3 regions of the Pantoea sp. SYBGC1 genome follow, and region 3 is predicted to be linked to each of the others. Evidence: riboswitches for the same ligand, from Rfam matches in the RefSeq annotation. Region 3 holds a riboswitch; each other region holds the start of a gene.
The links. A riboswitch is a leader RNA that binds a small molecule or an ion and turns the genes downstream of it on or off. The one in region 3 is predicted to bind thiamine pyrophosphate.

Region 1 (7,391 bases), on a different contig from region 3:
CTGACGCAGGCGCGCGCGATCGACTGGCGTCTGCGTCACGATATCGCCACCCTGAAGCGGGTAAAAAATCAGCCGGGCGTGAACGGCGTGAAGAATATTATTGCGGTCAGCTCCGGCAAAGGCGGCGTCGGCAAGTCGAGCACGGCGGTTAACATGGCGCTGGCGCTGGCCGCCGAAGGGGCGCGCGTGGGGCTGCTGGATGCGGATATTTATGGTCCCTCCATTCCAGACATGCTGGGAACGGAAGCGGAGCGTCCGACATCGCCTGACGGCACGCACATGGCACCGATTATGGCGCATGGGCTCGCGACCAACTCAATTGGCTATCTGGTTACGGATGATAATGCGATGGTGTGGCGCGGACCGATGGCGAGCAAGGCGCTGCTGCAGCTGCTCAATGAGACGTTGTGGCCCGACCTCGACTATCTGGTTCTCGATATGCCGCCCGGCACCGGCGATATCCAGCTGACACTGGCGCAGAGCGTACCGGTCACCGGCGCCGTGGTAGTGACCACGCCGCAGGATATCGCGCTGCTGGACGCGCGCAAAGGCATTGTGATGTTTGAAAAAGTGGCGGTGCCGGTGCTGGGGGTGGTGGAGAACATGAGCATGCATATCTGCAGTGAGTGTGGCCACCATGAGCCTATTTTCGGCACCGGCGGCGCTGAGCGGCTGGTGCAGGATTATCACACCCGCCTGCTGGCACAGCTGCCGCTGCATATTCACCTGCGGGAAGACCTGGATGACGGGACGCCTACGGTGATCCGCCGGCCAGAGAGCGAGTTTACCACCCTCTATCGCCAGCTGGCGGGGCGTGTAGCCGCTCAGCTCTACTGGCAGGGCGAGGTGATCCCGGGCGATATCGCCTTTCGGGCGGTATAACTCACGCCGTTTCGCTGGCGCGCCCCGCCAGCGGATAGTGCATCAGCACATAGGTACCCTGTTCGCCTTCGCCGCTGGCGACGCGCTGCCAGCCGTGATGCTGGTAGAACGCCAGCGCAGCCCGGTTCGCAGCCAGACATTTCAGCGCGCCGGTTGAGGTAAAGCGTGCCGTAACCTGCTGCAGCAGCGCGCTGCCCACACCCTGACCCTGATACGCCGGGTCAACATAGAGGCTGTGCAGGAAATTGTCGTTGTCCAGAATACCGGCAAAGCCCGCGCGTTCGCCGTTTATCTCCGCTACCAGCACCGTTTCGCCCAGGATCACCGCATCAAAATCCTCCAGCTGCCACGCATCACCGTTAAGCCACGTCCAGCTGTGCCGGCGCGCGGCGAGAAACAGCGTGCGCAGAAACGGGCGATCGCTCTCCTGAAAAGATCGGATATTCACCTACGGGGTCTCCTGAATCGCAAGCATCGCTTATGGCACGCGGTCATGCGTACCAGCCTGTAAAAAAAATAGCAGTTTTGCCGCATTCTGAGAAAGCCTGTTATCGCCGCCGCTTTTCTGTGTAGAATGCCGCGGCAAGCCGCACCGGATCTGGTCTCGCTGCATTGATAGCTTTTGTTTATCTGAGTGATAACGTCTGCGTATTAGCACCTGGCCTGAAAAAACTGTAGCCTGCATCACATCTTTTTAACGGAGGTCACTATGTCAATCATTAACACCAAAATTAAACCGTTCAAAAACGCAGCGTTCAAAAACGGCGAATTCATCGACGTAACCGAGAAAGACGTTGAAGGTAAATGGAGTGTTTTCTTCTTCTACCCGGCTGACTTCACCTTCGTATGCCCGACCGAACTGGGTGACGTTGCAGACCACTACGAAGAGTTCCAGAAACTGGGCGTAGATATCTACTCCGTTTCTACTGACACGCACTTTACCCACAAAGCCTGGCACGGTTCTTCCGAGACCATCGGCAAGATTCAGTATGCCATGATCGGCGATCCAACCGGCGCGCTGACCCGCAACTTTGAAATTATGCGTGAGGCAGAAGGTCTGGCCGATCGCGGTACGTTCATCGTTGACCCGGAAGGCATCATCCAGGCGATCGAAATCACCGCTGAAGGCATTGGCCGCGACGCCTCTGACCTGCTGCGCAAAGTGAAAGCTGCACAGTACGTGGCTTCTCACCCAGGCGAAGTTTGCCCGGCTAAATGGAAAGAGGGCGACGCCACGCTGGCTCCGTCACTGGACCTGGTCGGTAAAATCTAAGTTACCTGACGCCATTCGGTCTCTTTTTTATCGGGTGCTGCGGCACCCGATTTTCTTCACAGGAACTCACTATGCTCGACACCAATTTAAAAACCCAGCTTAAGGCTTACCTTGAGAAACTAACGAAACCGGTTGAGTTGATTGCTACCCTGGATGAGGGCACAAAATCTGCTGAGATCCGTACGCTGTTAGCAGATATTGCCGCGCTCTCTGACAAAGTCAGCTTCCGTGAAGAGAACGATCGTCCGGTACGCAAACCGTCGTTTCTGATCACCAACCCAGGCAGCCAGAGCGGTCCGCGCTTTGCCGGCTCGCCGATGGGCCATGAATTTACGTCACTGGTGCTGGCGCTGCTCCAGACCGGTGGACACCCCTCTAAAGAGGCGCAGAGTCTGCTGGATCAGGTGATGTCATTTGATACCGATCTGCACTTTGAAACCTACTACTCGCTCTCCTGCCACAACTGTCCGGATGTGGTGCAGGCGCTGAACCTGATGGCGGTACTGAATCCGCGTATCAGCCACACCGCTATTGATGGTGGCGTGTTCCAGAATGAAATTACCGAGCGCAACGTCATGGGCGTGCCGGCCGTCTATCTGAACGGCAAAGAGTTTGGGCAGGGCCGCATGAGCCTGGCCGAAATCGTCGGAAAAGTTGATACCAACGCTGACAAGCGTGCGGCAGAAGAGCTGAACAAGCGTGACGCGTATGAAGTCCTGATTATCGGCAGTGGTCCGGCAGGCGCCGCAGCGGCTATCTACTCCGCGCGTAAAGGTATTCGTACCGGCCTGATGGGCGAGCGTTTTGGCGGTCAGGTACTGGATACGGTAGATATTGAAAACTACATCTCCGTGCCAAAAACGGAAGGGGCGAAGCTGGCGGGATCACTGCGCGCGCACGTTGATGATTACGCCGTGGATGTGATTGACACTCAGAGCGCCATTAAACTGATCCCCGCCGCGCAGGAAGGGGGATTGCACGCCATTGAAACCGCTTCCGGCGCGGTGCTGAAATCACGCAGCATCATCATCGCCACCGGTGCGCGCTGGCGCAACATGGGCGTACCGGGCGAGGATCAGTATCGCACCAAAGGCGTGACCTACTGCCCGCACTGCGACGGCCCGCTGTTTAAAGGCAAGCGCACCGCGGTTATCGGCGGCGGTAACTCTGGCGTGGAAGCGGCCATCGATCTGGCCGGTATTGTTGAGCACGTTACCCTGCTGGAGTTTGCCGGCGAGATGCGCGCTGACAAAGTGCTGCAGGATAAACTGCGCAGCCTGAAAAATGTCGACGTGATCCTCAACGCCCAGACCACCGAAGTTAAAGGCGACGGCAGCAAAGTCACCGGGCTGGCGTATCTGGATCGCACCACCCAGACCACGCACGAGCTGGCGCTGAGCGGCATCTTTGTTCAGATTGGTCTGCTGCCTAATACTGGCTTCCTTGAAGGCGCGGTCGAGCGCAACCGCATGGGTGAAGTGATTATCGATGCGAAGTGCGAAACCAGCCTGAAAGGCGTATTTGCCGCCGGCGACTGCACCACGGTGCCGTATAAGCAGATTATCATCGCCAGCGGCGAGGGCGCTAAAGCGTCACTCAGCGCCTTTGATTATCTGATCCGCACCCAGCCTGCACAGTAAAATCCGCTGTCCGGCCCGCGCCCCGCACCTTGCTGCGGGGCTTTTTTTTGCGCTGAATCAGCCGAGCCAGCGGCGCGCTTCGCTATCGCTGAGGTCGCGGTAGTAGAGCTTATGCAGCTGTACACCACAGCTGCGGCAGCGCGCGGTGATAAAGGTAGCCTGACAGTGACGTCCGGCAGGATTCAGGACGCCGTGGCGGCTGATCTCAATCTGATGCCAGCGGTGAGCGTGCGGAATAAGGTGGCGCAGCAGGTTAAGCATGGTGATATCCGGCAGGGTGATCCGGCAGCAGATTAAGCATGCAGCCGCGTTGCCGCGGCTTGCGCTGTATCAATAAACCGGTCACTCCAGCGCTCTGTCTGCTTCTGCTACCGCGCAGATCAAGCTTTCTGCTCGCTGCGGCTTGCGTCAGGCGATCGCTTCCCCTAAGCTGCCGGTGTGTCGTAACAGACACCATGACTCGGGGTGCCCTTCTTTGTGAAGGCTGAGAAATACCCGTATTACCTGATCTGGATAATGCCAGCGTAGGGAAGTCAGATGCCTGCGCGCATTCGCCTTCCTGTACGCCTGACAGGAGCGCTATGATGACCCATCCTTCCTCTGTTTTACCGCGCGGCTTGCCCCGTATCAATGCCCTGACCATTGCCGGCACCGATCCCAGCGGCGGCGCGGGCATTCAGGCCGATCTCAAAACCTTTTCCGCACTCAGCGCCTACGGCACCAGCGTTATTACCGCGCTGGTGGCGCAAAACACCTGTGGCGTACAGTCGGTCTGTTACATTTCACCGGCGTTTGTCGCCGCCCAGCTGGATTCGGTGCTGAGCGATATCCGTATCGATACGGCAAAAATCGGCATGCTGGCAGAGAGCGCTATCGTGGAAGTGGTGGCAGAGAAACTGGCGCGCGCGCGGCTGCCGTTTGTGGTGCTGGATACGGTAATGATTGCCAAAAGCGGCGATGCGCTGCTGGCGCCAGAGGCGGTGGCGGCAATGCGTGAGCGGCTGCTGCCGCAGGTTTCGCTGATCACGCCCAATCTGCCGGAAGCCGCGGCGCTGCTGGAAACAACACCTGCCCGCGATGAGCGCGCCATGCAGCAGCAGGGGGAGGGGCTGCTCGATCTCGGCTGTGCCGCGGTGCTGATGAAGGGGGGACATCTGGAGGATGCGGAAAGCCCGGACTGGCTGATTACCCGCAGCGGACGCTTCCGCTTTACGGCCCCGCGCGTAGCGACGCGTCACACTCACGGCACCGGCTGTACCCTTTCGGCGGCGCTGGCAGCGCTGCGGCCGCGGCATGAGAGCTGGGCTGATACGGTGACGGCGGCAAAAGGCTGGCTGCAGCAGGCGCTGCTGCAGGCCGATTCGCTGGAGGCAGGAAAGGGCATCGGGCCGGTACACCACTTTCATCACTGGTGGTAGGGCGGGTGCAGCGGGCGGATAACACGCAGGCATAAAAAAAGCAGCCTTACAGGCTGCTCTTTTTAAGAATCTGGCTCCTCTGACTGGACTCGAACCAGTGACATACGGATTAACAGTCCGCCGTTCTACCGACTGAACTACAGAGGAATTGTGTGGAACGGGGCGCATAATATCGGGCAGCCTGCTGCGTGTCAAAGCCCTTTTGCAAAATTTTTACTGACTGCTGAATAAACCGCCACCGCCTGACTTAATGTGAGGAATATCACCAAAGTACTGCAAGATTACAGCGGGATTTGTTGATTTTGTCGTGTGCTCCACATCAATGATCACAGATATTTCATTTCGCCATTGTGGCGCCAAAAAATGAAACATATATTCCGCGAAACCTCCTCCACTTTTCACGGGTGCAGCATGAACAGAGTCAGAATCGGAATGATCGGCAGCGGATATATCGGGCGGTGTCACGCTATCGCCTATGCGCAGGCACCCACGGTGTTTGCCCTGAAAGGTGAGATCGTGCGGGAGATGCTGGCTGAAGTCGATCCGGCACTGGCGGCAAAGCAGGCGGCCACGTTTGGCTTCGCCCGCTCCACCGGCGACTGGCGCGAGCTGGTCAGCGATCCGCAGATCGACGTTGTCGATATCTGCGCGCCCAACTTCCTGCATAAAGAGATGGCGCTGGAGGCGATCCGCCACGGCAAACATGTCTACTCGGAAAAGCCGCTGTCGCTGAGCGTGGCGGATGCAGAGGAGATGGTGCAGGCGGCAGAGCGGGCGGGTGTAAAAACGCTGGTGGGTTTTAATTACATGAAAAATCCGACCAGCCAGCTGGCGCGGGAGATCATTGCGCGCGGCGAGATTGGTGAAGTGGTGCATTTTTACGGCACGCATAATGAAGATTACCTCGCCAGCCCGCAGACGCCGCTGGACTGGCACTGTCAGAAAAAACTGGCAGGGCTGGGCGCGCTCGGCGATCTGGCCGCGCATATCGTCAATATGGCGCACTATCTGGTGGGCGACATTGAGGAGGTCAGCGGCGATATGATGACGGTAATCGCGCAGCGCCCCGACCCTAAAGATCCCGCGCGTCTGCTGCCGGTTGAGAACGAGGATCAGGCCAGCGCGCTGCTGCGCTTCAGCAATGGCGCGCACGGCGTGATTGAAACCTCACGCATTGCCTGTGGCAGCAAGATGGGGCTGACCTATGTGGTCACCGGCACCCGGGGTACGCTGCGCTATACCCAGGAGCGCATGGCCGAGCTGGCGCTTTATATCCACGATGAACCTGCCGGACGACAGGGCTTTAAAACGCTGCTCACCGGACCGGCGCATCCCGACTACGCCAGCTTCTGCGTCTCCGCCGGGCACGGTATCGGGTTTAACGATCAGAAAACCGTGGAGATCCGCGATCTGATCAATGGCATTGCGGCAGGCGATCGCATGTGGCCAGACTTTGCCGAAGGGCTACAGGTACAGAAGGTGCTGGAAGCCATTGCGATTTCGGCGGCCGAGCGGCGCTGGATGAAGGTATAACCCGGAAGGTTAAGCGGTTTGCCCGGTAAACCACCGGGTGCGCATCAATGCGCACCCGGTGATACGTGCGTCGTCAGGCCAGCAGCGCGCACTGTGGCGGCAGGCGACAGCTGAGCGCGCCTGGCAGCACATCAATGGTAAATTCGCTGCCGCTGAGCGGCTCACCGTCCAGATTAAACGTCATCTCATGCGGCGAACGAATAGTCAGCGAGTCGAGCTGAGCCGACACAATATTAGGGTTTTCATCATCGCGCGTCAGCGAATGCAGCAGCGTGGGCAGCAGCTCCTGCGCGGTAACGATGCTGAGGTTAAGCTGACCATCGTTTATCAGCGCATCGGGGCAGAGGCGCTGCCCGCCACCCGCCTGGCGACCGTTACCGATACCGATAACCAGCGCATCACCCTGCCAGCTGAAGCCAGGCCCGCTGATTTCGCAGCTGTCAGGTTTCAGCGCATCCACGCGCATCAGGCCGTGAATAAAGTAGGAGACGCCACCCAGCGCGGACTTCAGTTTCTCCGGCGTTTCAGTGGTAATACGCGTACCAAAGCCGCCGGTCGCCATATTGATAAAGTAGCGGTCGCCATTCACCCGCGCCAGATCGATAGCGGTGGCTTTGCCCACCACGGCAAGGCGCAGCGCCGGCT
Region 2 (7,391 bases), on a different contig from region 3:
GTTCACTCATAATGGGCTCTCTCATGCTAAGGGCGTCAGTGTAGCATTTTCATGCCACGCTGGCGCGACACAGCGCCACGGTGTCCTCAATCAGGCGCCGGGCCACGGTGCCTGGCGGCGGCAGCTGGGGCAGCGCATCAAAGCGATACCAGCCCGCATCGAGCAGCTCTTTTCCATCGTGCTGCAGCTCACCATCCTCATACTCCGCCATAAATGCCGTCATCAGCGAATGGGGAAAGGGCCACGGCTGCGAGGTCACATAGCGTACGTTTTTTACCCGTACGTTACTCTCCTCCATGACCTCACGCGCCACCGCCTGCTCCAGCGTTTCGCCTACTTCAACAAAGCCGGCCAGTACCGTATAGATGCTGTTGCGATGGCGGGCGTGATTGGCCAGCAGGATCTCGTCGCCGCGGCGAATCGCCACAATGATGCAGGGCGCAATCTGCGGATAGTAACGTTCGCGGCAGTGGGTACAGAGGCAGGCAAACTCACGCGGGCTGATGCGCATTTCATGGCCGCAGTAGCCGCACCAGCGGTGGGAACGGTAGAATTCAGCCAGCTGCACCCCCCGGCCGGCAAGCTGAAACAGTCCGGTATCCTGATCGATAACCTGTCGCACCGAGCCCATGTTTTCCGGGCGCGACGCCTGGATCAGCCAGACGTTTTCGCCCAGCCATTCACCGATAAGTATGCCGTGCTGGCCTGCCAGACCAAAATCTGCCGCTAAGCCGTGCGGCAGCTCACCCTGCGGCAACCAAAGTTTCTGTTCAGAGCTGACAATCCACCAGCCAGCGTCTACGCTTGAGATCTCACGTTGCATCTTATTCGTTGTCCTTAGCGTCGCACGGCACGCTGAAAGTCTGATGTTAAGTGTAATGAACAACTATAACTCACCGGGAGCCTCATATGCTTACCCAGTTAGATAACCTGACCAGGCGTGTCGGTGGCGGTAATGAATTAGTCGATGCATGGTTACGTGCGCGTCGACATCTGCTTGTCACTTACTATGAATTAATTGGCATCAAGCCGAATAAAGAGGCGCTGGCGGTGCTGAACGAGCAGGCACTGGATGATTTCTGCCATACGCTGGTGGACTATCTCTCAACCGGCCACTTCAGCATGTATGAGCGCATTATCAAAGATCTGCAGGGTGACAGTCCGCTGGTTGCTGCTGCGCATCTCTATCCGGCGCTTGAAAGCAATACCGATCGCATCATGCAGCTGTATGACACCCATTTGCAGCAGGCAATTACGGATGAAAACTGCGTTGAATTCCAGCAGGCACTCTCTGAAGTAGGCGAAACGCTGGCTTCGCGCTTCTCGCTGGAAGATAAGCTGATTCAGATGGCGTGGGATAACCAGCTGGTTTCTCCGCCGGTAGCAAACGACAGTACCATCGCGCGTCCGGCCTGATCCTGCTGCAGTTGTAAAATCCTTGTTATTCCGTAAAAGCCCACTTATGCTGAGTGGGCTTTTATTGTTTTGAACAGAAACACCTTGTCGGAGTGCCCTTCGGGGCTGAGACCGTTAATTCGGGATCCGCGGAACCTGATCAGGTTAGTACCTGCGAAGGGAACAAGAGTAGCTATTATCAGCGCGCGATTGGACTTTACCTGTCTGCAGGCGCTGTTACTCCTTCCGGACTCCGGACAAGCAACTTCCACTGACTTCAGGAATTTTGCTATGTCTGCTGCTAAACCTTCTCGTCGTGAACAGCGCGCGCAAGCGCAGGATTTTATCAACTCGCTGCAGGGCACCGCCTTTCCCAGCTCACAGCGTATCTGGATCAGCGGCAGCCGCGCCGATATTCGCGTGCCGATGCGTGAAATCCAGCTCAGCCCCACCCATACCGGCGGCACCAAAGCGGAGCCACAGTACGAAATCAATGAGCCGGTTCCGGTCTATGACACCGCTGGCGCCTATGGCGATCCGCAGGCCACTATCGATGTACATCAGGGACTGGCAAAGCTGCGCGCCGCGTGGATAGACGAGCGTGATGACAGTGAACCGGTTATGCAGCGCAGTTCCGCTTATACCCAGCAGCGTCTGGCCGATGAGGGACTGGACCATCTGCGCTTTGAATCGCTGCCTTCTCCGCGCCGGGCAAAGCCTGGCCGCTGCGTCACGCAGCTGCACTACGCCCGTCAGGGCATCGTGACGCCGGAGATGGAGTTTATCGCGATACGTGAAAATATGGGGCGCGAACGGATTCGCAGCGAAGTTCTGCTGCAGCAGCATCCGGGCGAAGCCTTTGGTGCGCACCTGCCGGCGAATATCACCGCAGAATTTGTGCGCGATGAAGTCGCCAGCGGGCGCGCCATTATTCCTTCAAATATCAACCACCCCGAATCGGAACCGATGATTATTGGCCGTAATTTTCTGGTGAAGATCAACGCCAATATCGGCAACTCTGCGGTCAGCTCCTCGATTGAAGAGGAGGTTGAAAAGCTGGTGTGGTCCACGCGCTGGGGTGCCGATACCGTAATGGACCTCTCCACCGGCCGCTACATTCATGAAACGCGCGAGTGGATCCTGCGCAACAGCCCGGTTCCCATCGGCACCGTGCCGATCTATCAGGCGCTGGAGAAGGTGAATGGCATCGCTGAAAACCTTAACTGGGAAATTTTCCGCGATACCCTGCTGGAGCAGGCGGAGCAGGGCGTCGACTACTTCACTATTCACGCCGGCGTGCTGCTGCGCTATGTGCCGATGACGGCCAGACGCCTGACCGGTATCGTGTCGCGCGGCGGCTCAATCATGGCGAAATGGTGCCTGTCACATCACCAGGAGAGTTTTCTCTATCAGCATTTCCGCGATATCTGTGAAATCTGCGCCGCTTATGACGTGGCCCTCTCGCTGGGCGATGGCCTGCGCCCGGGATCGATTCAGGATGCCAACGATGAGGCGCAGTTTGCAGAACTCAGAACCTTAGGTGAGCTGACCAAAATCGCCTGGGAGTATGACGTGCAGGTGATGATTGAAGGACCGGGCCATATTCCGATGCAGATGATCCGGCGCAACATGACCGAGCAGCTCGACCATTGCCATGAAGCGCCCTTTTATACGCTTGGCCCGCTGACCACCGATATCGCACCGGGCTATGACCACTTTACCTCCGGTATTGGCGCGGCGATGATTGGCTGGTTTGGCTGCGCCATGCTCTGCTATGTAACGCCGAAAGAGCACCTCGGGCTGCCCAATAAAGAGGATGTCAAGCAGGGGCTTATCACCTATAAGATCGCCGCGCATGCCGCCGATCTGGCCAAAGGGCATCCTGGGGCGCAGATCCGCGATAACGCTATGTCCAAAGCGCGCTTTGAATTCCGCTGGGAAGATCAGTTTAACCTCGCGCTGGATCCGCATACCGCCCGCGCCTACCACGATGAGACGCTGCCGCAGGAATCGGGCAAAGTTGCGCACTTCTGTTCTATGTGCGGGCCGAAGTTCTGCTCAATGAAAATTACCCAGGAAGTGCGGGAGTTTGCGGCGCGCCAGCAGGCTGAGGCACAGCCGGTTGAAGTGGCTGAAGTGGGAATGGCAGAGATGTCTGAAACATTCCGCCGCCGCGGAGGCGAGCTCTATCATCCTGCTGATGCGACCGGTAAGGAGAAAGCATGACAACCGCGTTTGCTGCGACTGCCCCGCAGCTGGGACTCTATCCGGTGGTTGACAGCGTCAGCTGGATCGAACGCCTGCTGGCCGCTGGAGTACGCACGATCCAGCTGCGCATCAAAGATCTGCCGGATCGGGACGCAGAAGACGCGGTGCGTGAAGCGATTGCGCTGGGCCGGCACTATCACGCACGGCTGTTCATTAATGATTACTGGCGGCTGGCTATTGCGCATCAGGCATACGGCGTACACCTGGGTCAGGAGGATCTGGAGGTGGCGGATCTGCAGGCGATTCAGCAGGCGGGCCTGCGGCTGGGCATCTCAACGCATGATGACGCAGAGCGGGAGCGCGCGGTGGCACTGCGCCCCTCCTATATTGCACTGGGGCACATCTTCCCCACGCAAACCAAGCAGATGCCGTCTGCGCCGCAGGGAGTGGTCCGGCTGCAGCAACACCTGCCGCATCTGCAGGGTATCCCTGCGGTCGCTATCGGCGGCATTTCACTGGCGCGCGTGCCTGAGGTGCTGGCGACCGGTGTCGGCAGCGTGGCGGTTGTCAGCGCCATCACGCAGGCGGCTGACTGGCGCGCGGCCACCGCTGATCTGCTGCGGCTGGTGGGAAGCGGAACGCCGATCGCAGAGGCCTGAAAATTGGTGTAACCCGCGCAGAAATGGCGCAAGCCGGCCCGCAGGGGTAGCCAGCAGGCCTCGTCTGCGCGCCGGAAACCGTTACAGTACGTCTGCCCGCTGTGATTTGCAGCGGGCCAGGGCTGGTTCCCCTTCTCTTCCTCCAGCCCTGCCTTTCCGGTTTACTCCGCCACCAGCTGCTCCGCCTGATGTTTGTCGCTGCTGCACGCCTGCATGGCGCGCTCTACCGCCGTTCCCAGCCGCGCCAGCGCCTGCTCCGTCTGTTCATTCATGGGCAAGCCGTAATTGAGTCGCAGACAGTTACGGTATTTACCCGCAGCGGAAAACAGAGAACCCACGGCGACCTGCAGGCTGGCCTCGCGCAGCTCGGCATTAAGCCGCACCGCATCAAACGCCTCCGGCAGCTCAATCCACATCAGAAACCCACCCTGCGGGCGCGATACGCAGATGCCGCAGGGAAAGTAGTGCCGCACCCAGCAGCTGAATGTTTCATAGTTGCGCTGATACACCTGGCGCATACGGCGCAGGTGCGGGAGATAGTGGCCCTGGCGAATAAACTCCGCCACGGTGTGCTGCGGCAGCGTGGCCGTGGATCCGGTGCCGATATATTTCATATGCAGTACCCTGTCGCGATAGCGACCCGGTGCCACCCAGCCCACCCGCAGCCCCGGTGCCAGCGTTTTTGAAAATGAGCTGCAGAGCAGCACGCGGCCATCCATGTCGAGCGATTTGAGCGTGACAGGACGCGGGTAGTCCCATGCCAGCTCGCCATAGACATCATCCTCTATGATGGCGGCATCAACCCGCTGCGCCAGCGCCAGCAGCGCCCGCTTGCGCGCTTCCGGCATAATAAAACCCAGCGGATTATTGCAGTTTGGCACCACCACTACGGCTTTGATTGGCCACTGCTCAAACGCCAGCTCCAGTGCCTCAAGGCTGATCCCGGTGACTGAGTCGGTCGGGATTTCAATCACCCTGATCCCCAGTCCGCGCAATGTCTGCATCGTGCCATGAAACGCGGGCGACTCTACCGCAATAATGTCACCCGGCGCACAGACGGCGCGAATGGAAACCGACAGCGCCTCATGGCAGCCGGTGGTGATCACAATATCCTCTGCCGTCAGCTGGCAACCGCTGTCGATGGTCAGGCGCGCCACCTGCTCGCGCAGGGCGCTGACGCCGAGCAGACTGTCATAGTTGAGCAGTTCGGTCTGCTGTTTCTGCGCCAGCCGGCTCATGATTTTCCACAGCGGTTTCAGCGTGGGCTGCGTCAGATCGGGCATGCCGCTGCCCAGCTGCATCACGTCACCGCTGGTGCGGCTGCTGAGGAGTTCCAGCACGGAATCCCACTGCGTAACCTCTACCGGCCGCTGTACCGGGCGCGTCAGCGCAGGCATCGGCGGGGTCGCTTTATGCGTGGCGACAAAATAGCCGGATCGCGGCTGCGGTACGATCAGCTGCTTCTCTTCCAGCAGATGATACGCCTGCTGCACGGTGCTGATACTGACCCCATGCTCGCTACTCAGCGTGCGTACTGAAGGCAGGCGTTCACCGCTGCGATAAAGCCCCTGCTCAATCCGATCGGAGAGCAGGCAGGCCAGATGCTGATAGCGCGTCATTGTATGCTCCTGGCAACAAATCCATCTAAAAAACCAGTACAGATAAGCGCTACTTTTAGCATTCAGACGGGACAAAACGCAATCTGTATGGTTAACAAACCCTGTATTTGGGTCTGTATGGTTTTGACGGGAAAACGGACAATGCTGCTCAGATACCCCTGTTGAGGAGCGAGAGAATGGAATTTGATCAGAATTGTGCTGCAAAACCTTTCAGCGTAACGCTGCCAGACATTATTCGTGCGGCGCTGCGGATGCTGAAGCAGTGGCGTGCCCGACGCGCGACGCGTCAGGTACTGGCTCAGCTTAGCGATAATCAGCTGCGCGATATTGGCCTGACGCGCCACGATGTAAAGTGTAAGCGCTGAGCATCAGGCAAAAAAAAACCCTGCCGGAGCAGGGTTTTTTATCATCGGTGCAGCAGACGATTACTCGTCGTTGTTGCCACCCAGACCAGCGTTCAGCAGCTCAGCCAGGCTTGCAGAGGCTTCATCCGCAGTCACCTGCGGTGCAACCGGTGCTTCACCCGCCTGACGGCGACGCATACGATCCTGATGGTAAGCATAACCGGTACCAGCCGGGATCAGACGACCCACGATAACGTTCTCTTTCAGGCCGCGCAGTTCATCACGCTTGCCTGCTACTGCGGCTTCGGTCAGGACACGCGTGGTCTCCTGGAACGAGGCTGCAGAGATGAACGACTCGGTTGCCAGAGACGCTTTGGTAATACCCAGCAGATCGCGCGCATAGGTTGCGCCGATTTTGCCAGCGGTCTCCAGATCGCGGTTGGAGATCTTGATGCGGGAGACTTCTGCCTGCTCGCCTTCAAGGAACTCCGAGCTACCTGCGCTCATGATAGTCGCTTTACGCAGCATCTGACGTACGATGACTTCGATGTGCTTATCGTTAATCTTAACGCCCTGCAGGCGGTAAACTTCCTGCACTTCGTTAGTGATATAACGCGTTACCGCATGAACGCCACGCAGACGCAGGATGTCGTGTGGTGATTCCGGGCCGTCAGATACGACGTCACCGCGTTCCACGCGCTCACCTTCGAATACGTTAAGCTGACGCCACTTCGGAATCATCTCTTCGTACGGATCGCTGCCATCAACCGGTGTGATCACCAGACGACGCTTACCTTTGGTCTCTTTACCGAAGGAGATGATACCGCTGATCTCCGCCAGAATAGCTGGCTCTTTCGGACGACGCGCTTCGAACAGATCCGCAACGCGCGGCAGACCACCGGTGATATCCTTGGTACCGCCAGATTCCTGCGGAACACGCGCCAGGGTATCACCCGAGCTGATCTTCACGCCATCTTCCAGCTGCACAATCGCTTTACCTGGCAGGAAGTACTGAGCCGGCATGTCGGTGCCCGGGATCAGAACGTCGTTGCCGTTGGCATCAACGATTTTCAGCGCCGGACGCAGGTCTTTACCGCCAGCGGTACGCTCTGCGGAATCCAGTACCACCAGCGATGACAGACCGGTAAGGTCGTCAGTCTGACGGG
Region 3 (7,391 bases):
GTTGCGCAGCAGGCAGCGTGCCAGCGCCACCCGCTGCCGCTGGCCACCGGAGAGTTCGCCAGGCAAGCGCGTCAGTAAATCATGCAGTCCGGTCTGGTGTGCAATCTCCCCCAGCAGCTGCCGCTGGTCGCGCGTGAGCTTCAGGCCCGGATGCAGACCCAGGGCCAGATTCTGCTGCACCGAAAGGTGCGGAAAGAGATTGTTCTCCTGAAACAGCATCGAGACCGGACGCAGCGCCGGTACGCTGCGGGTGTGATCGCGGCCGTTAATCAGCAGCGTGCCGTGGCTGACCGGCAGAAAGCCGCCGATCAGGCTCAGCAGCGTGCTTTTACCGGCGCCGCTCGGGCCAAGTATCGCCAGCCGTTCACCCGCCTGAGCGCTGAAGCTGAAACGCATCGGCAGATGCTGATAAAGATAAGTAAGATCAGTGAGTGTCAGCATGGCGTCCCGGCAGTTTTTCCATCAGAGTAAAAAGTAACAGGCAGAGCAGCAGCAGCAGCAGGGCGGTCGCGGCACCGTCGGCACCGCGATAGGCGCCGATCTGCTGATAAAGATACCAGGGCAGGGTGCGGAAATCGGCGTTGCCAAACAGCGCCACTACGCCAAAGTCGCCAATCGAGAGCACGCAGGCAAAGGCGAGCGCCTGCGCCAGCGGACGCTTCAGCAGCCGCAGCTCAATCAGCTTCAGGCGATTGAGGCCGGAGAGACCGAGCGAAGCGCAGAGCGGCGCATAGCGTGCGGTGATATCGCGCATCGGGTTTTCCAGCACTTTCATGGCGTAGGGAATGGCAATCAGCGCATTGGTAAAGATCACCAGCCCGTCGGCACGCGCCGGCAGCCCGGAGGTGGCGGTAAACAGCAGGAAGAAGCCGCTGGCCAGCACGATGCCCGGCATCGCCAGAATCAGCATGCCGCTCAGCTCCAGCGCCTGTGCGCTCGCCCGATGCTGGCGCTGACGCAGCTCGCGGCTGCTCCACAGCAGCATCATCGTCAGGATCACACAGAGTGCGCCCGCGCCAAGGGCGATGCGCAGCGAGGTCAGCGTGGCCTGCCAGAGCGCCGGCTGCTGCAGCGCGCCGGCCACACCGCCGCGCACGCCATCGGCCACCACCGCCGCCAGCGGAGGCAGCAGCAGCAGCAGCGCGAGAGCAATCAGCAGCGTGTCGCTGACGCGTGCAAACCCGCTATCCTGCGGATCGCGCCAGCCCTGCAGCGTCTGACTGCCGGCAGGGATCGCTTTACTGAAGCGCTGACTGAGCAGCACCAGCAGCAGACAACAGCTGAGCTGCAGCAGCGCCAGCAGCGCGGCGCGGCCGGGATCGTAATCAAAACTCAGCGCCTGGTAGATCGCCAGCTCCAGCGTGGTCGCCTGCGGCCCGCCGCCCAGCGCCAGCACCGTGGCGAAGCTGGCAAAGCAGAGCATAAAGATCAGCGCCGCGGTCGGCAGGATCTGCCGGCGCAGCCAGGGCCACTCCAGCAGCCGGAACAGATTCCAGCCGCGCAGCCCAAGCTGAGCCGCCAGCTGACGCTGCTCCGGCGGAATGCTCTCCAGCGCCTGCAGCAGCATGCGCGTGGCCAGCGGCAGGTTAAAGAAGACGTGCGCCAGCAAAATACCCTGCAGGCCATAGGGAGAGAAGTGGTAGGGAATACCCAGCAGCGTGCAGAGCTGCGCCAGCCAGCCGCTGCGGCCGTAGACGCTCAGCAGGCCAAATACCGCCACCAGCACCGGCAGCACCAGCGTCATCGCACATAAACGCAGCAGCAGCGTGCGGCCAGGAAAGCGGCGGCGGTAGAGCGCGCGCGCCAGCAGCACGGCCGGCAGCACGGAGCAGAGTGCCGAAAGCAGCGCCTGCTCAAATGAGAACGCCAGCACGTGGTGCAGATAGCTGTCACTGAGCAGTGTGCGCATGTCCGGCAGCGGGGCCGCCGTCAGCAGCGCCCCCAGCGCGAGCAGCGCCACGGCGCACAGCAGCAGCGCGCTCAGCGCGCCGGGTATCAGCCAGCCGGGCATCAGCGGCTGACAGCCCGCTGCCAGGCGCTGATCCACGCGGCGCGCTGGTCAGCCACTTCTGCCGGTGAAAACTGCAGCGCTTTTTGCGGCACGTTCAGCGCCCGATAGCCAGCCGGCAGATCGCTTTTGATCACCGGGTACATCCAGTTGCCGGTGGGGATTGTCTGCTGGAAAGCGGGGCTGACGATAAACTGCATAAAACGCTGCGCCAGCGCCGGCTGTTTGCTGCCGGCCAGCCGTGCAGCGACTTCGACCTGCAGATAGTGCCCCTCGCTGAAGGTGGCAGCGGCGTAGTTCTCTTTCTTCTCTTCAATAATGTGGTAAGCGGGCGAAGTGGTATAGCTCAGCACCAGATCGCCTTCGCCCTTGAGAAACAGGCCGTACGCTTCACTCCATCCTTTGGTGACGGTAACGGTTTTCGCCGCCAGCTTCTGCCACGCCGCGTCGCTGCGATCGCCAAACACTTTTTGCATCCAGAGCAGCAGGCCGAGTCCTGGCGTACTGGTACGCGGGTCTTCATAGATAACGCGCCATTTCTCCGGGCTTTCAACCAACTCCTGCAGGCTTGCAGGCGGATTCTTCAGGCGGTTTTTGTCATATACAAAGGCGAAGTAGCCGTAATCAAAGGGAACAAAGGTGTCGTTCTGCCAGCGCTCAGGCAGCTGCAGCGCCGCGGTATCGACCTGACTTTTAGCAAACAGACCGGTTTTCTCCGCCGCCTGCAGAAGGTTGTTATCCAGTCCCAGCACAACGTCCGCTTTACTGTTTTTCCCTTCCATGCGCAGACGGTTGAGCAGCGAGACGCCATCCTCCAGCGCCACGTAGCGCAGTTCGCAGCCGCACTCCGCTTCAAACGCTTTCTTTACCGCCGGGCCCGGGCCCCATTCAGCGGCGAACGAATCATAGGTATAGACGGTCAGTAGCGGTCTGGCGGCGAATACCGGCGCGGATAACAGCAGCAGGACAGGCAGAACGTTCTTTAACACTTTGCGCTCCTTAAGGAGAGGATATGAGTGAGTCGCAAAGGATCTGAGGCAGGCACATCTCAAATCCCTACGCCGGTATTAACCGGATCAGGTTCGACGGGTTTCTCTCAGCCTGACAACGCAGGCACCCCGTTGAGAACGGCTTAGTGTAGACATTTCCGCCACGGCGTGAAAGCGTCATAACGCCGGCGGCGCAAACCAGGCAGATTTAAAATCGAACCAGCCCAGCGTGTTCAGCCGTACGCCGCGCATGCTGCGCTGGCCTTCCAGCAGCAGCCAGTGGTGAAACAGCGGATGCAGCCAGTCCTGATCCACCAGCTGGCGCGCCCACTCAGCCAGCGGCAGGCGTTTTTCACGCCAGCGCGCAGCATCCTCATGCCACGCCAGCGGAATGCAGTGCTGCATCAGCGGCAGCTCATAGAGCTGCGCAAACAGTGCGTACTCCAGCGGCAGAGTGAAGTTAACGCTGCCGAGCCAGATATCACTCTCTCCGGCGCCGGCAAACCACGCTTCGTAGCTCACCACTCGCGTGATCAGTTCAACCCCCTGCATCGCCAGCAGGGGACGCAGCGCGCTGGCGATGCCCTCATGCTCAACGTGGTCGCTGTACCAGCTTAACGTTAGCCGGGTCAGGCCTTCCGGCTTGTCCGCCGCCCGCAGATTGCGGCGATGGTGCCAGCGCGGCAGCAGGCCCCAGGCAGGAAACCAGTAACGCTGATAGCCGGGATCGGCATGATGCAGCAGGGTAACCGGATTAAGCAGGTCGCTGACCCAGCGGCGGAACCGGGCATGGCGTCCCCAGGCGGAGCGCTGGTCAAATAGCAGGAAGTAGCAGCCCTCCTCCAGACGACTCTCTTCCGCTATCTCATCCGCCTCGCTGCCCTGCAGTTTTACGCCAGAGTAGACCAGCTCGTCACTGACTTCCGGCAGCACCCAGATGGAGACTTCATCAATCAGCGCGCGGTAACCAAAGTAGTCGTCAAACGCGGTAATTTTCAGCTGCGTCTGCTGATTACGTACCACGCTGTAAGGGCCGCAGCCGGCAGGCTGGCGGGCAAAGTCGGGCAGGGACGGCCATTCGCGCGGCAGGATCATGGCGCTGACGCTGCCCAGCAGCCACGGCAGCCAGCTGTCAGGCTGGGTCAGAGTGATATCCAGCGTCCAGGGCGCCGGCGAGTGCAGCTGCGAGATATGCGCAAATAGCGGCAGAGCGGCGCTGCGCTGCAGCGAATCGAGAATATCGGCCATCTCCAGCTCGCGCCCGTGATGAAAGCGGATGGCCGGACGCAGATAAAAGCGCCACTGCTGCGCGGAGAGTTGCTGCCAGTGGTGAGCGATATCGGGTTCAATTTCCCCGTTTTCCTCATTTATGCGCGTCAGGCCGCTGAAGATCTGGCGGGCCAGGTGCGTTTCGGAGCGGCGCAGCGGCGAGGCGGGCAGCAGGTTCTGCAGCGGACGGTAGTAGAGCACGCGCAAAATATGTTTTCCCTGACGCACGCTGCGGCCCAGGTGGGCGGCAATCATCTGCCGCACCTGCGCTTTGTCGCCAACCAGCTGAACCAGCTGGTCAATACCGTCCTGCTCCAGCAGCGCTTCTGCCCGCTGCTGCTGCAGCGCCAGACCGGTACAGCGGAAGCGCAGCTGCGAACGCTTTCCGCGTCCCGCCTCAGCCTGCCAGGTCAGCCAGCCTTCATGCTGCATCGCCTGAAGCAGGTTGCGCATATGGCGCCGCGAACAGTGCAGGCTGCTGGCCAGTGCATCAAGCGTTGTCGCCCGATCCTGACCTTCACACTGCTGCCAGAGACGAATAAATTGCTGCTGCAGACGAGGTGAAGACATAAAAGGGGAACTCCGTGGCGATTTCGCTCAGTGTTTGCTGCCCTATAATAGAGGCATACTGCCAGCTAATGGAAGAGCGGGAGGCACCCGATCCGGGTGGCGCTCAACCAGCTGTGTCGCCCGTGTGGCACATTTTTTCTGAGTAGGGTGCAATTACACCGCCAGCAGATTTTTCTCTGCTGGCTTTTTTCATAGCGGTGTGAAATCGTCTACGCTCTTTCGCTACTCTTTTCTGTTTTTTCCAAAGGGATTTCTGCATGAAGTCGCTGTTAACGCGGCAGCGCCGCCCCGATCCGGTCTATCTCGCTTTTATGGCTGTCACCTTTATGGCAGGCGTTGCGGGTGCGCTGCAGGCACCAACCCTCAGCCTGTTTCTGACCCGCGAGGTGCAGGTACGGCCCTTCTGGGTCGGACTCTTTTTCACCATCAACGCACTCGGCGGCATTGTGATCAGTATGCTGGTAGCAAAGCGCTCCGACACGCGCGGCGACCGGCGCCATCTGATCCTCTTTTGCTGCCTGATGGCCATTCTGAACGCGCTGCTGTTTGCGTTTAACCGTCACTACGCCACGCTGATAAGCCTGGGCGTGCTGCTCTCCGCGCTGGCCAGCGTCGCAATGCCGCAGATATTTGCGCTGGCGCGGGAGTACGCGGACGCATCAGCGCGTGAAGTGGTAATGTTCAGTTCGGTGATGCGGGCGCAGCTGTCGCTGGCGTGGGTCATCGGTCCGCCGCTCTCCTTTGCGCTGGCGCTTAATTTCGGTTTCGTCACGCTGTTCGCCGTGGTGGCGGGCATGTTTTTACTGAGTATGCTGCTGATCTGGCGCGGCCTGCCGTCGGTACCGCGCGTGGTGGCGACGCCGGAGCAGCTGCTGCTGCAGGTCAGCCCGTGGAAAGATGCGCAGGTGATGCTGCTGTTTATCGCCTCAGTAATCATGTGGGCGTGTAACACCATGTATTTTATTGATATGCCGCTCTACATGAGTAACACGCTGGGGCTGCCGGAAAAGCTGGCGGGCCTGCTGATGGGAACGGCCGCCGGGCTGGAGATCCCGATTATGCTGCTGGCGGGCTTTTACGCGAAGCGCGTCGGCAAGCGCGCGCTGATGCTGATGGCGGGCGTGGCGGCAATTCTCTTTTATCTCGGGCTGGTGCTGTTTACCTCAAAAACGGCGCTGATGCTGCTGCAGCTGTTTAACGCCGCTTTTATCGGCATTATCGCCGGTATTGGTATGCTCTGGTTTCAGGATCTGATGCCCGGCCGGGCGGGCGCGGCAACAACGCTGTTTACCACCTCTATCTCCACCGGACTGATCGTAGCCGGCCTGCTGCAGGGGATCCTGAGCGAGCGCTTCGGGCATGAATCGGTTTATCAGGTGGCGCTGGGCATGTCCGTGCTGGCGCTGCTGCTGATCGCGCGCGTGCGCGATGTGCAGCCGGCGACGGAGATCGCCGGCGCGTAAAACGTGCCGCTACCTGACGTAGCGGCGTTTAATCATTAGCGCAGGAAAGCGGGCTGCTGCTGCTCGTAGCGCGCGATCGACTCTTCATGCTGCAGCGTCAGGCCGATACTGTCCAGGCCGTTAATCATGCAGTGGCGGCGGAAGCTGTCGATCTCAAACGTATAGATCTTATCGCCTGCCGTGACCGTCTGCGCTTCCAGATCCACCGTAAAGCGCATGCCCGGACTGGCGTCAACCAGCCGGAACAGTGCGTCAACATCCTCTTCGCTCAGTCGCACCGGCAGCAGCTGATTGTTAAAGCTGTTGCCGTAAAAGATATCGGCAAAGCTCGGCGCAATGACGACATGGAAACCGAAGTCGGTCAGCGCCCAGGGGGCATGCTCACGGGAGGAGCCGCAGCCGAAGTTCTCGCGCGCCAGCAAAATGCTGGCACCGGCAAACTCAGGCTTGTTAAGCACAAAGCTGGCGGTAGGCTGTGTGCCGGCATCATCGTCAAAACGCCAGTCGTGAAACAGGTGGGCACCGAAGCCAGTGCGGGTGACCTTCTGCAGAAACTGCTTTGGAATAATGGCATCGGTATCGACGTTGGCCGCATCCAGTGGCGCGACAATACCGGTGTGCTGCGTTAATTTAGTCGCCATCGCTTAAGCTCCCTGAGTCAGTTCACGAATATCGGCAAAACGGCCGGAGACCGCTGCGGCGGCAGCCATCGCCGGGCTGACCAGGTGCGTACGGCCACCACGGCCCTGACGGCCTTCAAAGTTGCGGTTGCTGGTCGAGGCGCAGCGCTCGCCCGGATTCAGGCGATCGTTATTCATGGCGAGACACATAGAGCAGCCCGGCAGTCGCCACTCAAAACCGGCTTCAAGAAAGATTTTATCCAGACCTTCCGCTTCCGCCTGCGCTTTAACCGGGCCGGAACCTGGCACGACCATCGCGATTACGCCGGGTGCCACTTTACGCCCTTTGGCAATCGCCGCGGCAGCGCGCAGATCCTCAATGCGTGAGTTAGTGCAGGAGCCGATAAAGACTTTATCGATAGCTACATCGGTCAGCTTTACGCCTGGCTGCAGGTTCATATAAGCCAGCGCT

Region 1: linked by a shared signal. The riboswitch ahead of thiD (bifunctional hydroxymethylpyrimidine kinase/phosphomethylpyrimidine kinase) and the one ahead of thiB (thiamine ABC transporter substrate binding subunit) in region 3 are both predicted to bind thiamine pyrophosphate.
Region 2: linked by a shared signal. The riboswitch ahead of thiC (phosphomethylpyrimidine synthase ThiC) and the one ahead of thiB (thiamine ABC transporter substrate binding subunit) in region 3 are both predicted to bind thiamine pyrophosphate.

Annotation. Positions count from the first base shown of each region.
Region 1 is NZ_JBXUNM010000001.1:997,965-1,005,355, reverse strand. It holds gene apbC (iron-sulfur cluster carrier protein ApbC) at 1-882, shown strand, start outside; gene AC2CF9_RS04685 (GNAT family N-acetyltransferase) at 884-1,330, opposite strand; gene ahpC (alkyl hydroperoxide reductase subunit C) at 1,592-2,155, shown strand; gene ahpF (alkyl hydroperoxide reductase subunit F) at 2,227-3,795, shown strand; gene AC2CF9_RS04670 (hypothetical protein) at 3,853-4,056, opposite strand; TPP riboswitch at 4,247-4,343, shown strand; gene thiD (bifunctional hydroxymethylpyrimidine kinase/phosphomethylpyrimidine kinase) at 4,413-5,213, shown strand; tRNA gene AC2CF9_RS04660 (tRNA-Asn) at 5,285-5,360, opposite strand; gene AC2CF9_RS04655 (Gfo/Idh/MocA family protein) at 5,625-6,746, shown strand; gene yegS (lipid kinase YegS) at 6,820-7,391, opposite strand, start outside.
Region 2 is NZ_JBXUNM010000016.1:11,368-18,758, reverse strand. It holds gene hemE (uroporphyrinogen decarboxylase) at 1-10, opposite strand, end outside; gene nudC (NAD(+) diphosphatase) at 50-823, opposite strand; gene rsd (sigma D regulator) at 910-1,416, shown strand; TPP riboswitch at 1,495-1,595, shown strand; gene thiC (phosphomethylpyrimidine synthase ThiC) at 1,687-3,621, shown strand; gene thiE (thiamine phosphate synthase) at 3,618-4,262, shown strand; gene AC2CF9_RS17605 (aminotransferase-like domain-containing protein) at 4,424-5,881, opposite strand; gene AC2CF9_RS17600 (DUF1127 domain-containing protein) at 6,058-6,246, shown strand; gene rpoC (DNA-directed RNA polymerase subunit beta') at 6,307-7,391, opposite strand, start outside.
Region 3 is NZ_JBXUNM010000004.1:123,785-131,175, reverse strand. It holds gene thiQ (thiamine ABC transporter ATP-binding protein ThiQ) at 1-441, opposite strand, end outside; gene thiP (thiamine/thiamine pyrophosphate ABC transporter permease ThiP) at 425-2,035, opposite strand; gene thiB (thiamine ABC transporter substrate binding subunit) at 2,011-2,997, opposite strand; TPP riboswitch at 3,044-3,139, opposite strand; gene sgrR (HTH-type transcriptional regulator SgrR) at 3,175-4,836, opposite strand; gene AC2CF9_RS09600 (MFS transporter) at 5,094-6,299, shown strand; gene leuD (3-isopropylmalate dehydratase small subunit) at 6,335-6,940, opposite strand; gene leuC (3-isopropylmalate dehydratase large subunit) at 6,944-7,391, opposite strand, start outside.